DNA from 2 places in the Kitasatospora sp. NPDC008050 genome. Region 1 is predicted to be linked to the other one. Evidence: riboswitches for the same ligand, from Rfam matches in the RefSeq annotation. Region 1 holds a riboswitch; the other holds the start of a gene.
The links. A riboswitch is a leader RNA that binds a small molecule or an ion and turns the genes downstream of it on or off. The one in region 1 is predicted to bind magnesium.
Positions count from the first base shown of each region.

Region 2: another riboswitch for magnesium. It lies ahead of ACFZB9_RS20590 (NRAMP family divalent metal transporter); the one in region 1 lies ahead of ACFZB9_RS30855 (hypothetical protein).

Region 1 covers NZ_JBIBIJ010000020.1:130,576-138,422, forward strand. The annotation lists partial or broken gene ACFZB9_RS30815 (nuclear transport factor 2 family protein) at 61-144, shown strand; gene ACFZB9_RS30820 (NAD(P)H-binding protein) at 141-980, shown strand; gene ACFZB9_RS30825 (hypothetical protein) at 977-1,111, shown strand; gene ACFZB9_RS30830 (TetR/AcrR family transcriptional regulator) at 1,133-1,720, shown strand; gene ACFZB9_RS30835 (winged helix-turn-helix transcriptional regulator) at 1,678-2,115, opposite strand; gene ACFZB9_RS30840 (cadmium resistance transporter) at 2,307-2,885, opposite strand; gene ACFZB9_RS30845 (DUF1003 domain-containing protein) at 2,920-4,710, opposite strand; gene ACFZB9_RS30850 (VOC family protein) at 5,030-5,398, opposite strand; gene ACFZB9_RS30855 (hypothetical protein) at 5,505-5,972, opposite strand; M-box (ykoK) riboswitch at 6,213-6,419, opposite strand; M-box (ykoK) riboswitch at 6,641-6,819, shown strand; gene ACFZB9_RS30860 (hypothetical protein) at 6,806-6,940, shown strand; gene ACFZB9_RS30865 (AMP-binding protein) at 6,975-7,532, shown strand; gene ACFZB9_RS30870 (FtsX-like permease family protein) at 7,453-7,847, opposite strand, start outside.
Region 2 covers NZ_JBIBIJ010000010.1:8,047-15,893, reverse strand. The annotation lists gene ACFZB9_RS20605 (DEAD/DEAH box helicase family protein) at 1-252, shown strand, start outside; gene ACFZB9_RS20600 (hypothetical protein) at 258-926, shown strand; gene ACFZB9_RS20595 (MMPL family transporter) at 1,246-3,474, opposite strand; M-box (ykoK) riboswitch at 3,991-4,166, shown strand; gene ACFZB9_RS20590 (NRAMP family divalent metal transporter) at 4,461-6,107, shown strand; gene ACFZB9_RS20585 (winged helix-turn-helix domain-containing protein) at 6,404-6,814, shown strand; gene ACFZB9_RS20580 (MgtC/SapB family protein) at 6,910-7,635, shown strand; gene ACFZB9_RS20575 (hypothetical protein) at 7,676-7,847, shown strand, end outside.

The sequences.
Region 1 (7,847 bases):
GTCAGTCCGTATGCTTCGAGCTATACGGACTGACGGTCCGCTTCTGTCTGGGTGTCCCGCTGGCGCATCACCTCCTACCGTGATTACTGGAACCCCCTCGCCGTCCAGCAGCCCGGTGCCGACTTCACGGGAGCGATGCGATGAACACCGCCAGCACCACGTTGGTCATCGGGGCCACCGGCACCACCGGCCGCCGGGTCGCCGCCGGGCTGATCGCCGGGCGCCACCGCGTCAAGGCCGCCGCGCGAAGCGCCACCCCGGTGGAGGGCGCCCAGGCCGTCCGCTTCGACTGGAACGAGCCCGCGACCCACGGCGAGGCCCTGGACGGCGTCGGCCGTGTCTACCTCGTCCCGCCGATCGGCTCCTCGGACCCGGCGGCGGTGATGCTGCCCTTCCTCCGCCGGGCCCGCGCGGCCGGCGTGCACCGCGCGGTGCTGCTCGGCTCCTCGGCGATCCCCGCAGGCGGTCCGGCGGTGGGCCGGGTCCACCAGGAGCTGCCCGGCCTGTTCGAGCAGTGGGCGGTGCTGCGGCCCTCCTGGTTCATGCAGAACTTCACCGGCTCCACCCCGCACGCGCGCAGCATCCGCGAGCAGGGCGCCGTCCTGACGGCCACGGGAGGCGGCCGGGTCGGGTTCGTCGACGCCGACGACATCGCCGCCGTCGCCGTCCGCGCCCTCAGCGACGAACAGGCCCCGAACGCCGACCTGATCCTCACCGGGCCGCAGGCGCTGAGCTACGCGGACGTCGCCGCGACCATCGCCGAGGTGACCGGCCGGCCCGTGGCACACCGGCACCTGACGTTCGAGCAGCTGCGCGACCGCTGGGCGGCCGAGATACCGCTGGAGTTCGCCGCCATGCTGGCCGGCCTGGACCGTGCCATCGCCGAAGGGGCCGAGGACCGCACCACGGACACCGTCCAGCGCCTCACCGGCCGCCCTGCGGGCACCTTCCGCGCCTTCGTCGAGCGGGAGCTGTCATGAAGCAGCTGATGTTCCACGACGACCCGGCGTTCTGGTTCGAGACCCTGCGCAACCTGGGCCTGGCCGCCTACGGCGGCTCGGACGCACGCGACCCCGCCGAGTACCATGACCCGTTCCAAGGGCCGGGGTAGGCCGACGACGAAGGAGGACCGGTGGCCCAGCGCACCGAGCGGGCGGACGCCCTGCGCAACCGAGAGGCCGTCCTGGCCGCCGCCGACGCCCTCTTCGCCGCCAGCAGCAGCCCCCACACCGTGTCGATGGACGACATCGCCGCAGCCGCGGGCGTGGGCAAGGGCACGCTCTTCCGTCGCTTCGGCGACCGTGCCGGCCTGATCGCCGCGGTGATCGCCTCCCGCCTCGAACCCCTGCGGCAAGCCGTGAGGGAGGCGCGGGACAGGGGCGAGGTCCCACCGCGCCAGCAGGTGAGGGACCTCCTCGACACCGCGCTGCGCTTCAAGATCGAGAACCGTCGTCTGATGTCGGCCGCGGAGGACGCCGGGCTCAGCAGCCCGTACCAGGCCGAGCACTACGGCTGGTGGCACCACAACCTCTGCCTGGCACTGGACCGGGTGCCCGGCGTCCACGGCGCGGACTTCACCGCCCACGCACTGCTGGCCGCCATCCGCGCGGACCTCGTGGCACACCTGATCGACGATCAGAAGACGGAACCCGAAGCCCTGCGCGCCTCGCTGGCGGCCTACCTCGACAACGTCCTCGGCGCCGGTCCGACCGGTGGCTGACGCACCATCGACGGTTCCGTCCCCTGGCTGCTCGGCACGCTCGCGAGGTCGTCGATGTTCTCCTCGACCCAGGTCCGCAGCAGCCGCAGCGGGACAGCCGCGCTGAGGCCGAGGCCGGTCAGGGCGTACTCCACGTGCAGCGGCACCGCAGGGTAGACGGTGCGGTCGACGAGCCCCACGTCCTCCAGGCGCCGCAGGGTCTGGGTGAGCACCTTGGGGCTGACGCCCTGCAGGAGTCGCTGCAGGGCACCGAAGCGCAGCGGGCCCTCTTCCAGGGCTCCGATGGCCAGGGCCGACCACTTGTTCGCCAGCAGGTCCAGCATGGCGCGGCAGGGGCACTGGGCCGCGTAGACGTCGTGGTGTGCGTGCTGCCCGGTCAGGCAGTTGGTGGCCATGGACAAGCTCCTCGCCAGGATACTTCCCCATGGGAAGTTGATTCCGTTGATGGTAACAACCGCTCCGGACGCACCGTCAATCCGTCGATCGGGGTCGACGCGGTACCGGGTGATGACGGACCACCTTCGGTCCGGCTCCGTCACACCACAGGCACCGGAGCGGTATGACGCACGACCGGGTCTGCCACTGGTCAGAGGGTGCGGCTGGCGATCAGGATGAGGACGCCAACGGTGATGAAGACGGCTGGTATGAGCCAGTGGCTGACCCGTCCGAGGCCGGCCACCACCGCCGCGTGGGTTCCCAGCAGCGCTCCGGTGGCGCACCAGAGGCCGATCAGTCCCAGGAAGAGCGCGGTGGCCAGGAGGGAGCCGGCCGTGTGCAGGGTGCGGTACAGGGGCGTGAACACGCTGATGTTGTCGGCGCCGTTGGCGAAGACGATGATCGCGATCCGGGGTGCGGTGGCGGCGACCGCGGGCGGGGTGCCCTGAGGAGCGCCGCGCAGTCGCCACAGTCCGCAGACACCGAAGCCGATCGGGATCAGCCCGAGGAGCCCGACCCATCGGTCGGGCAGGATCCGCAGGCCGGCCGCAGCGAGCAGAGCGAGGCCGAGGACGGCGGCGAACCCGGCGTACTGGCCTGCGACGATCGCGGCGGCGTGCGGGCGGCCGCTGAGGCTGCGGGCCATGAACAGCGCGGTCAGGACGATCAGGTCGTCGATGGTGGTGCCGAGGAAGGCGACAAGGGCGGTGGCGAGCAGGGATCCCGTCATATGTCCGGTCCGCCGATCCTGCTCCGCTGCCCGCTCAACCGGATCGCCCCGCCTCGTCGAGTCCGGCCGCCCGGCTGACGGCTGCCATGGCGGTGGCCTCGTTGCCGTAGCGGCGTTGGGCGCCCAGGCCGAAGAAGCCGCCTTCCTTGTTCGCGTCGGCGACCACCGCGGCGATCTCGGCCAGCAGCGTGCGGAAGTCGGCGAGCTGCGCCGGTGCGGTCCGGGCGACGATCGCGGTGGCGGCGCGGATCGTCTCCAGCGCGGGACCCTGGTAGTCGGCGTACCGGGTGCCGGCCGGCACACCGGTGTCGAAAGTGGAGGCCGCGGTGAGGTCGCGGATGAACCGCCGCGGGTGCGTGATGCTGGTCTCCCGCAGCTTCTTGACCAGTGCGAAGAGCTCCTCGGGGTCGATGACCCCCTCCGCGAGCGCCACCAGCACGCCGGAGGCCATCAGCGCCCGCTGCAGGGTGTCCCACTCGTCGGCGGTGAAGTCCGCCTCGTGCGGGCCGTCCTGCGCGCCGCTGCCGTCGCGCAGGACCTGGAAGCCCGCGCGGGCCAGCACGGCCGGCATGCGCCGCACGGCCTCCAGGTTCGCGAGCCTGGTCCGGTCGGACAGCTGCTCCCAGGGCACCTGATCGTGCTGCGTACGGCCGTCCGCGCCCGGCTCGCGCCCGACCACCGCGGATGGCTGCCCGCCCCTGCGGCTCTCGTGCTCCAGCCGGGCGAGCAATCGCACCTCGTCCTCCTCGAAGGCGAAGTCGAGCGCCGGATTGAAGGTCGGCACCATGAGGCAGCCGATCGTGGCCAGCTGCTCGCCGATCTGCCGCGCCTGGGTTCGGTTGGACTCCTTGACCTCCTCGGGCAGTTCGTCCCAGGGGGTCGGCAGGCCGCCGATGTCCGGGACCTGACCGGGGGTGTCGGCGGCCTGCCCGTCGGCTTCCAGGTCGGCATGGCCATAGGTTTCGTGCATGGCCCGCGCCAGGTGCTCGGTGACCTGGGTGGTGGTGTAGCCGGTGAGGCTGTCGATGACCCGGTCCTGGGCCGTGAGCCGTGCCTTCATCCGTCGGCACTCGTGCAGGATGGCTTCGGCGTCCAGGAAGGTCTGCTCGGAGCGGCGGTCGGCGGCCTGGCTCAGGACGTCCTGACCGACCATGATCACGATCATGAAGATGAGCTGGGCCAGGGTGGAGAGGAACGACATGAAGGCGTACGGGTAGGGGTCGAACCGCTGAACTCGCAGCTGGGCCAGGACGATCCAGACCAGCTGGGTCCCGGCGGCCAGGTAGAAGGCCCACACGGTGCCCAGCCGCTGGGTCAGCCGGGCGGCGATCCGGCCGTTGACGGTCACCGCGTGGTCGATGGCCTGGGGCGGTGGCTGCACCCGGTGCCGCTCGATCCAGGGGTGCGGGCTGGACTCCAGCAGGCTGACCCCGCGGCTGAGCGCCCGGTCGTGCCGGTCGAGATGTCCCTGCAGCTCCGCCACGTGCTCGAAGATCGCCTCGGCGTTCTCGTAGGTCTGCACCGCCCTGCTGTCGGCGGCCGCGCCGAGCACCCGTTGGCCGACCAGGATCACCAGGCACAGGACGAGCTGAACCACGTTGTCCAGGAAGAGCAGGAAGGGGAACGGATAGGGATCGGCCCGGTGCAGCGGGCCCCAGGTCGCCAGCGCCATCCACCCGCCGACGACGACAAGGGCCGCGTACAGCACGGGCATCGAGCCCACCCATCGGGTCAACGCGGCCGCGATGGCACCGTTCACGCCGATCTGCTCGTCGACGACGGTGACCGGTCGCGGCAGATCACTCACTTGGTTGGCGCTGCTCACAATCCTCCTCGGGCAGGTCCGCGCCGGATGCCGAACACGGCAGCAGCCGAGGCCGGTTGCACCAGGATCGTACGGCTGGTGAGGGCGACGAGGATGGGTCCGTCAGCGTGCAACCTATACCAGTGGACTTCCGAGGAGAGGGGTTCCCGGCAGACTCGGCCCTGACACCCGAGAATGTCTGTACGAAAGCTGACGGACAGTCAACTGGCCATCATGGAGCGGGAGAGGCGCCGTCACTGGACAACCGGACGGGGAAACGGCCCGGTGCGCCCCCGTCCGGCCGGCCGGCAGGTTCGCTCACCGCGCTTGCGCGGCGAGCTCAGGGAGCTGGTTCGAGGAACTCGAGCAGGTTGCCGACCGGGTCGTGGCTGTAGAACCGGCGGCCCGGCGGCAGGCTGTCGTCCCAGACCACGGGCGCGCCGTGGGCGGCGACGCGCTCGGCGAAGGCGTCGATGCCGCTCACTCGCAGACCGGGGTGGGCCTTGGTGGTGGGGCGGAAGCGGCCCTCGATGCCGAGGTAGAGCATGATGCGGCCTTCGTCGGCGGCGAACCAGCAGCCGCCACGGTCGGCGAGCTGGGGCGGCTTGGGGATCTCGGTCATGCCGAGCGCGCCGGTGTAGAAGGCGCGCAACTCGTTCTCGCTGCCGGGCGGTGCGGTGAGCTGGACGTGGTCGAGTGCGGTGAGCACGGGCGTGCCGCCTCTCGGGTTGACGGGCATGATGGACCGGTTGTTGTGGCAGGTGGCGCCGTTCGGTGCGGTGCGGCTGGGCGGCCAAAGGGCTTCGGCGGTGGGTTCAGGTACGCGGAGGCATCGTGCCGGGTCCGTCCGGGCCGGAGCGCTCGGCGTGTTCGGCGATGCGGCTGGTCGCCACGGTGGGCAGGTCGAGGTGCCGGCCGAGCCACTCGGGGCGGTGGCCCTGGAGGGTCAGCAGGTAGGCGGTGTGGACCCGGGCGTCGTAGGCGACTTCGGGTGACGTCGTGGTGGCGAAGTCGCGGGCGTCCAGGAGGTACAGCCGAGAGATTCCGTCGTCCAGCGTCAGGCGCAGGCAGCCGCGCGCCGCCGGCCCGGGCCGGCGACCGGCCTCCGTCGCTTCCGCGGCAAGCGTCGCGCGCGCGGTCGGGGTCGCTGCGGGAGCGGCAGCGCGGCGGCGGACCGTCTGCAGCAGGCGGGACAGCTTCCGGCCGGCCGGAGTGACGGTGATCGGCGCAGTGGCGGTGGTGTGCGGGCGACGGGTGGTCGGGGCGAACGCCAACATGGTCATGTGAACCTCCGTAGGCACCAAGGCTGTTGGAGGGCGCGCGCGATGTTCGGCGGGCCGGGGAGCGGCCGTGCGGGAACGGGTCAGCGCGTGCCGGAACGGGACGAGGAGAGGTGGATGTGGGGCCGTTTGTGACCCGGACTACTGCAATCTGCATCCATGTCTCTCGCCTCCTTCCGGCCGGGGGCGCACATCGTGTGCGCCGTGTCGACACGGCAAGGAGCGGACCGGTCCCGATGGACCGGTACACCCCAACTCGTCAGAGCTTTGGCACTTCACGGCGTGATCCCGCGGCTCCCCCAGCCTTCGGCCGGGAGGTGCCCCCATGCGCGGGAAGCCACTTGGGATCAACCCTTAGGTCGGGAAGATCTGTCCTGATCCGGAGCGTCTCTCGACGGGTGGGATCAGTGGCCTGTGTCCGTGAAGACGCCTCACCGAACGAGGTGCCCTCGCAAAACCATCACCGACTATAGGCCGCCCACGGGCAGGTGGCGCAACCCTCCGCGGACAGATCCTGGCGACCTCTTGGCGGCCGGGGCGACTTCTGACGGGCGCAGTTGTCCGAGTGGAGCAGGCGCATGATTGGCTAAGTTGCGTCTGGTTTGCACCTGCGAATGAAAGGTGAAGGTCAGGCTTGACAGCCTGTCAGCGGTGTGCGCCATACTGGCGGCGCGACACCTCGTTCGGTGAGGCGTCTGCACGGATACAGGCCACTGACCCGACGACGTCGAGAGACGCCCAGGGTCAGGACAGGTCTCCTCGGATTAAGGGGTGACCCCAAGTGGCTTCCCGCCCAAGGTGGGTGGGGATACGCCGTGCAGTGCCGAAACTCTTACGTGAGGGGTGTCGTCCAAGAGCAGCTGTGGCCGAGCCCGGTTTCGCGCTGCCCATGGGTGCTGACCCTGCGCGGCTACCTGCTGATCGCCGTGATCCTGGTGATCGTGAAGGTCGTCCAGATGTACACCGGCTGACGCGTGCGGGCCGGGGCGCGGCGGGGAGTTCCTGATCACCTACCGTGAACTGGACCTGGTGAGCGACCACCTCGCCGCGGAGCTGGCCCGCCACCACGTCCCGCCCGGCACGCTGGTCGGCTTACGGCTCGACCACGGGTGGCTGGCGATCGTCGGCGCGCTGGCACTCTCGAAGCGCGGCTGCGACTACCTCCTGATCGACCCGCGTGACACCGAAGCCCGCTGGCGGGACAGCGCGGCCGGAGCCCGCATCCGCCATGTCCTCGCCCACACCGACGAGGACGGATTCACCGTTGGGACCGTCCCCGCCGCACCCGGCTCGGCACCGTCGAGGCGGGGCTCGGAACGTAGTGCTGAGGCTGGACCGGTGCGGCGTGCGGGCCGTGCTGGTCAATGTACGCGGCGGCGGGCCGCAGAGGTGCGGGCGGACGCGCCCGCCGTGCGGTCATCGGAAACTCCCTCCGGCCTGCGAAAAGCCCAACCACAGACGTATCGGCCCTGGTGGCAGTGTGCTATTCGCGGATGCCTGCGGCTTCGATTGGTCGTTGGCGGGTCGCTCGTGCGGTTGCTTGTGCTGCGCTGGCCAGGGTGACGAGGGCACAGAGTGCGATGGTCTCGCTGATCTGGGTCCAGGGGATCACCGTTGGTGCGCTGGTGATGAGTTTGTTGAGTGAGATGTGCTGGGTCAGTGCGGCGAGTGCGGTCGCGATGGCGGCGAGGAGGGTGCCGACGATGACGGCGATGGCTGATTCGACTGTGGCGATCTTGACGATCTGGGTGCGTGTGGTGCCGACGAGGCCGAGGAGGGCGAATTCGCGGCGTCGTCCGGTCGTGGCCATGATCAGGGTGTTGGCGACGGCGATCAGGGCGTAGGCCAGGGCGATGCCGAGGATGATGACGGCGGCGT
Region 2 (7,847 bases), on a different contig from region 1:
AAGAACCGGGTCACGGTGTTGGACTTCGTAAGCGACCTCCGCCGCATTGCTGCCGCGCTCAAGCTCAAGCGCGCCCTTGACGGCGATGGTGAAATCGAGACCCTGGCCAGGTTTACCCCGTCGAACATCGACTTCAGCGACCAGAAGGTGGCCACCCTCATGGACGAGTGGATCAAGGACGCTGCCAGCCTCGAGACCGCGTACGACGAGCACCGACTCCAGTTCCCTGCCGCCCTCGCCCCACAGGAGTAGCGACCGTGTCCTTGCAGCAGCTGCCTGCGCCTATCCGTGAACGCCTCCTCATTGAGATCTACCAGCAGGCCAATGACCTGGACTGGGAGTTCTTGAGTAACGCTGACAAGACCAACCAGTATCGGAAGTGGATCGAGGATCCCAAGGTCGGCGGCGTCCTGCTCTCCTACGGACCGGAGAAGGACGCCAGGGTCTGGATCAAGGACGTCCCCATGAAGGAGTACGCCCGAGCCCAGGAGGGAATTGGGAACTACGTCCGTTATGCGGTAAATCGATTCCAAGGGCCGGAGGAAATTGTTCGGGCGGCGTGTGGGAGTGGCTGGGCGATGAAGCCCGATTCGGTTGGAGAGAAGCCGAACCACTGCTACGCCGTCGCCGGTGACGCCGCGCGGTACGTCTGCTGGGGCCGTGCCGGAACCTTCCGTGACCTTGTCTGGGCCGCACTGAATGAAGCCGTCGACTCGGTGGAGCGACCCGCGATCGTCGTCACGACCCGCAATGGCGAGACCGTCTCGACAGCCGAGCGCGTGCGCCAGGAGCGACTCGCCCTGCGTTGTGGCGCGGACCTCCGGTACCTCCATCGCGAGATTGTCCCGAATCCTGACTATCTTCGAGTAACAGGCGGTGGCCAGAGTCAATCGCAGCCCACCCTCATCAACTTGCCTGAGCGGTAGACGTGACGCGCTTTGCGGAGCCTGCAAAGGCCCTGCTAGCCCGGCTGATGTGTCCAGTTGGGGCCATGTGCGGCCGGTGTGCGGCCGGACGCCTTTGGACGAGGTAACACAGGGTGGAACGGGTCAACGAGTTGCATGTGCTCTGATCAGGAAAAACGGTACGGTGCAGCATGAGGCGGTGCCGGCCGTCACGAATCCTCATGTTCTCGTAATGCGTAGGTCATGGGTTCGAATCCCATAGGCGGCTCAGTGAAAGCCCAGGTCATCTCGTTGATGGGCTGGGCCTTTGCATTCGCCAGGGGTCTTGAGCGGTGGGGGGTCACTCGCCCTCGACGTTGAGGTGGGGGAGGAGGCGGTCGAGCCAGTGGGGGAGCCACCAGGCGTGGCGGCCGAGGAGGGTGAGGACGGCGGGGACGAGGAGGAGGCGGACGACGGTGGCGTCGACGAGGACGCTGACGGCCAGGCCCAGGCCGAGCATCTTGACGACGATGTTGTCGCTGAGGATGAAGGCGGCGAAGACGCTGACCATGATGAGGGCGGCGCAGCTGATGACGCGGGCGGTGATCTCCAGGCCGTGGGCGACGCTGCCGCGGCTGTCGTCGGTGCGGAGCCAGGACTCGTGGACGCGGGAGAGCAGGAAGACCTCGTAGTCCATGCTCAGGCCGAAGACGATGGCGAACATCATCATCGGCACGTAGCTCTCGATCGGCACCTTGCCGGCCACGCCGAGGGCGGGGCCGCCCCAGCCCCACTGGAAGACCGCGACCACCACGCCGTAGGAGGCCGCGATGGAGAGCAGGTTGAGCACGGCGGCCTTGAGGGCGACCAGCAGGCCGCGGAAGACCGCGAGGATGATCAGGAAGGCGAGGCCGACCACCACCGCGATGATCAGCGGCAGGCGGGCGGAGACCAGTTCCAGGAAGTCGAGCTGGGCGGCGGTGGTGCCGGTCAGGTAGCTCTTGGCGGCGGTGCCGGTGGTGCCCTGGGGGAGGGCGGTGTCGCGCAGGTGGTTGAAGAGGTGGGTGGTGACGGCGTCCTGGGGGGCGCCGGTGGAGATGGCGGTGGCGATCAGGACGTCGTCGTCGGGGGTGGGTTGCAGGGGGGAGATGGTGGCCGCGCCGGGGACGCCGGTGAGCGCGTGCTGGAGGTTGCCGGCCAGGGCGGCGCGGTCGCCCGCGGGGACGACGCTCTGGTCGACCACGATGGTCAGCGGGCCGTTGACGCCGGGGCCGAAGCCCTGGGTGATCAGGTCGAAGGCGCGCCGGTCGGTGAAGCCGGTCGGGTCGGCGCCGTCGTCGATGTGGCCGAGCCGGATGGAGAAGAGCGGGATGGCCAGCACGCCGATCACCACCACCCCGCCGGCCAGGAACCACCAGGGGCGCCGCTCGACGCGCCGGGCGTAGTTGTGCCAGGCGCCGTGCGCCGACTGGCCGGTCCCGTCGGTGGCGGTGCTGCCCTCGGCGACGGGGGTGCGCACCCGCCAGCGGTCGATCCGGCGGCCGAGCAGGCCGAGCAGGGCCGGGACCAGGGTGATCGCGCCGAGGACGGCGGTGGCCACGGTGACCATCGCGGCCACCCCGAGCTTGCCGATGAAGCTGACCCGGGAGACGGAGAGTCCGGCCAGCGCGATCGCCACGGTGCAGCCCGAGACGATCACCGCCCGCCCGCTGGTGGCCACCGCCTTTCCGGTGGCCGTCACCGGGTCCGCCCCGTCCATCAGCAGCTGGCGGTGCCGGGTGATCAGGAAGAGCGCGTAGTCGATGCCGACGCCGAGCCCGATCATGGTGGCCAGGGTGGGCGAGACGGTGGCGAAGGTGAAGGCGATCGCCAGCAGGCTCAGGCAGCTCAGCCCGACGATCACCGCGATCAGCGCGGTGACCAGGGGCAGCCCGGCGGCGACCACGCTGCCGAAGCCGATCAGCAGCACCACCACGGCCACCGCGAAGCCGATCGCCTCGCTGGTCAGGTCCTTGGCGTGGGGGCGGGCCAACTCGCCGAGCGGGCCGCCGTACTCGACCTGCACGCCGGCCGCGCGCAGGGGCGCCACCGCGTCGTCCACGCCGTGCAGGTAGTCGGTGCCGAAGGTGGTGGGGTTGGTGTCGAAGCGGACGGTCAGGTAGCCGATGGTGCCGTCGGAGGAGAGCGCGCCGGTGGGCGGGGCGCCGGGGGCGGGCAGCGGGTTCTGCACCGAGAGCACGTGCGGCAGTTGCTGCAGGGCGGTGACGCTCTGGCCGAGCTGGCCCGAGACGCCGGTCAGCGGGCCGGCGGCGTCGCGCAGCACGATCTGCGCGCCGATCCCGCCGGCACCGGGGGCGTGCGCGGCGAGCAGCTGCTGGCCGGTGTGCGACTGGACGCCGGGCAGCGAGAAGTCGTCGGAGTAGGTGCCGCCGACGGTGTTCTGCAGTCCGTGCAGGACGCCGAGCAGGATGAGCCAGCCGATCAGCACCAGCACCCAGTGCCGGGCGCACCAGCGGCCGAGGCCGTGCAGCCCGCCGGGCTCGGCCGCCGTGGTCCGCGGGCTGCTGCGGTTCTCGTCCGGCGTGGCCATGGGGGTGCTCCTGGGCGCTGAGGGAGGGTGGAAGGATGCTTTTCTGACGGTATGTCGCCACTGTGGACGGCCATCCGTGCGACATACGCCCAACCGGGTCGTCGGGCGCAGGGCCGACCGGTGGGGCGCTCGGTGCGCGGGCTCGCGAGTTCAAAAACGGGTCCTGTCGTGGCCAGGGTCTGCCGACCGGCGCTCTCCTCCTGGTGTCATGCGCCCCACAACTGACCTTGAGTGCAAGGAGGTTGGCCTATGACCAGCCTGACGTCGACCACCGCTCGGACTCCCCGACTGCTGCGCGGCCTGCGCCGTGCGGCACATCGCCGAGCACGCCCGGCGCAGTGGCCCGCAGGGGCCCGGCTCGCTGCCGCCGGGCGCTTGAGGGCGGTGTGCGCCGGGCGCCTGAGCGTGGTGTGGGCCGTGTGAGCTGTGTGGGCGGTGTCACGGTCGGCTAGGTCAAGGTTTAGTAAATACGGCAAGCGTAAGGTCCGACTGGGTCTAAGCTAGTCAAGGTTTAGCAAGGCACCTCGTTCGGTGAGGCGTCTTCACGGACACAGGCCACTGATCCCAACCGTCGAGAGACGCTCCGGATCAGGACAGATCTTCCCGACCTAAGGGTTGATCCCAAGTGGCTTCCGGCTCGCGAGCTGGATCACGCCGTGAAGTGCCAAAGCTCTGACGAGTTGGGGTGAGCCGGTCTTACCAGGATCGGCGAGCTCCTTGCCGTGTCGTTTTGTGCAGCGGTCCACGCGCACACCGGCCGGAAGGAGGCGAGAGACATGGATTGCAGTAGTCCGGGCCATAGTTGCCCCTACCCCCGCTTGTCCTCGTACTTCTTCGGCTCGCGGTAACCACCTTCGCTACGCGCTCTTTGCGCTGATCTTCGACGCCTCCCGGCTTTGCCATGCCCGGAACCTGTTCGTAGCGAGGACGGCTGCTGCGTGCCACCGAACTCCCCCATGAATGCAGGGGGTTGAGGGAGGTTCATCATGACCACCACGATCGACGACACCAAGGTCCCGACGCCGCGCACGGCGGTGCTGGACGAGGCCCATCTGGGCGACATCAAGGGCGCGTTGGGCACGATCAAGCTGGACGACACGGCGCCGCGCACGGGGCTGTCGGCGAAGCTGAAGACGCTGCTGGCGATCGTCGGACCGGGCCTGATCGTCATGGTCGGCGACAACGACGCCGGCGCGTTCTCGACCTACGGCAACGCGGGGCAGAACTACGGCACGAGCCTGCTGTGGACGCTGCTGCTGCTGGTTCCGGTGCTGTACGTGAACCAGGAGATGGTGCTGCGGCTGGGCGCGGTGACGGGGGTTGGTCACGCGCGGCTGATCCTGGAGCGCTTCGGGAAGTTCTGGGGCGCGTTCAGTGTGATCGACCTGTTCCTGCTGAACGCGTTGACGCTGGTCACCGAGTTCATCGGAATCACCTTGGCGGCAGGGTACTTGGGGCTGCCGAAGGCGGGTTCGGTGGTGCTGGCGGCGGCGATCATCATCGCCTCGGCGTTCACCGGCTCGTTCCAGCGCTTCGAGCGGATCGCGGTGGCGCTGTGCGCGGGTTCGCTGCTGCTGATCCCGATCTACTTCCTGGTGCACCCGAAGACCTCGCAGATGGCGCACGACTTCGTGGTGCCCAACATGCCTGGCGGTACGGGGCAGTTGGCCACGGTGATGCTGCTGATCATCTCGATCGTGGGCACGACGGTGGCGCCGTGGCAGCTGTTCTTCCAGCAGTCGTACGTGATCGACAAGCGGATCACGCCGCGGTTCATGAAGTACGAGAAGGTCGACCTGTGGATCGGCATCGTCATCGTGATCGTGGGCGCGGCGGCGATGATGGGCTTCACGGCGGCGGCGTTCGCGGGCACCGACGGGTTCGGCAACTTCAGCGACGCGGGTGCGGTGGCCAAGGGGCTGGCGGACCACAGCGGCAAGCTGGTCGGCGTGCTGTTCGCGATCGCCCTGCTGGACGCCTCGATCATCGGCGCGTTCGCGGTCTCGCTCTCCACGGCGTACGCGATCGGTGACGTGTTCGGGATGAAGCACTCGCTGCACCGCGGTGTGGGTGGCGCGAAGGGCTTCTACGCGATCTACGCGGGGATCGTGGCGGCCGCCGCGGCGATCGTGCTGGTGGCCGACGACCACACGCTGGGTCTGCTGACGCAGGGTGTGCAGGTGCTGGCCGGGGTGCTGCTGCCGTCCGCCTCCGTCTTCCTGCTGCTGCTGTGCAACGACAAGCAGGTGCTGGGGCCGTGGTCGAACGGGCCCAAGACCAACGCCTTCACCTCCGCGGTGGTCGGTGTGCTGGTGACGCTGTCGATCATCCTGACCGCCTCGGTGCTCTTCCCGGACATCTCCTCGCAGGCGATCCTGGACATCATGGCCGGCTGCGGCGTGGTGGGCGTGCTCGCCGCGGGCTTCGCCTTCACCCGCCGCCGTACCGCCACGGCCGAGGACCCGATCGACCGCACCGGCCGCGACGACTGGCGGATGCCGCCGCTGGAGACCCTCACCCGCCCGGTGATGTCCACCGGCCGCAAGATCGGCATGGGCGCCCTGCGCACCTACCTGCTGATCGCGATGATCCTGGTCGTCATCAAGCTCGTCCAGACCGCCCTCGGCCACTGACGCCGAAGCCCCTTCGGGGGTGGGAGGGGCCGCGCAACGGCTGCCCCTCCCGGTGCCTGCCGCCTCGGCACCGAACTCGCGTCAGCGGACGCACAGACGCACAGACGCGCAGACGCACAGACACACAGACGCGCAGACACACAAGACGCACCAGACGCATGCACCGAGCGCGAGCCGCCGGCGCGAGCCGTCGGCTTCGCCATGCCCGCGTGTGCTCGACAGCCCCGTGCCGCGAACCGAGCGGTCGGAGCGGCTGGACCCGCCAAACCCGCCACGCCCGAGAGGGAGGGAAACTCATGCCTCTGCGCTACCCCCGACTCCAGCTGGTCTTCTCCGACAAACCCACTGCCCTGCCCGCGCCCGCGGCCAGTGCGGTCGCGGTGATCGAGGCGCCCACCCGCCGCCTCACGGCGGTGGGCGTGGTGGTCGACATCGACCAGCGCACCGCCACCGTCGACGGTCGCGAACTCGACCTCACCTTCCTGGAGTTCGAGCTGCTCGCGCACCTGATGGCGCAGCCGAGGCGGGTGATGTCCCGCAGCCAGCTGATGGAGGCCGTCTGGGGCCGCCCGAACCTGGGCGACACCCGTACGGTGAGCACGCACGTGGCCCGGATCCGCCGCAAGCTCGGCCCGGCCCACCGCGCCACCATCAGCACCGTCCGGCAGATCGGCTACAAGTTCGACCCGACGCTCGGGCCGTGCTGAATTCCTTGCGGCTCCGCCGTTCCCTGCGGCACTGCCATCCCTTGCGGCACCGCCGTTCCTTGCGGCACCGCCGCTGACACCCGAGGAGGTGCTCCATGCACGCCCTGTCCACCTTCGACTTCCTGCTCCGGCTGGCCACCGGCGTCTGCTGCGGGGCGCTGATCGGGGTCGAGCGCCAGTGGCGGGCCCGGATGGCGGGCCTGCGCACCAACGCGCTGGTCGCCACCGGGGCCACCCTGTTCGTGCTGTACAGCGAGGCGGTGGGTGACACCGGATCGCCCACCCGGGTGGCCTCCTACGTGGTCTCCGGCATCGGGTTCCTCGGCGGCGGGGTCATCCTGCGTGACGGCGCCAGCGTGCGCGGCCTCAACACGGCCGCCACCCTGTGGTGTTCGGCGGCCACCGGAGTGCTCGCGGCCTCCGGCAAACTCGCCTTCGCGGTGCTCGGCGCGCTGACCGTGCTCGCCGTCCACTTCGTGGGCCGTCCCGCCGGGCGGCTGCTCGACCAGGCCCCGGCGGCGGGCACCGACCCGGACGCGGTGGTGGAGGCCAACGTGCACCTGCGCTGTGACCGGAGCGCGGAGACCCACATCCGGGCCCTGCTGCTGCAGTCGCTGACCGCCTCCGGCCTGGCCCCGACCGGCCTGCGGGCCCGGCGCGAGACGCCGGAGACCACCAGCCTGCGGGCTTCGCTGTCGGTCAGTGGCGATGTGGCGTCCGCGCTGGAGCAGGTGATCTCGCGGCTCTCGCTGGAGCCCGGGGTGCGTGACCTGCACTGGCACTTGGACGAGGAGGAGGACGTTCACCAGGCGATGGCCTGAGCGGGCCCCAACACCGGAGTGCTGAAAGGAGGGTGGTCACATGCGGAGCCTTCCCCGTCCGCGCACCCGGGAGGGCGCGGCCGTGTCGGCGGTGCTCGCGCTGGCCGTGCTGGAGGCGGTCGGCCTGGCGGCGGCCTCGGACGGCGAGCGGGCGGTCGTCGGGATCGGAGTGGTCGGTGCCGGTCTCGCCGTCCTGCTGATGACCGGCGTGC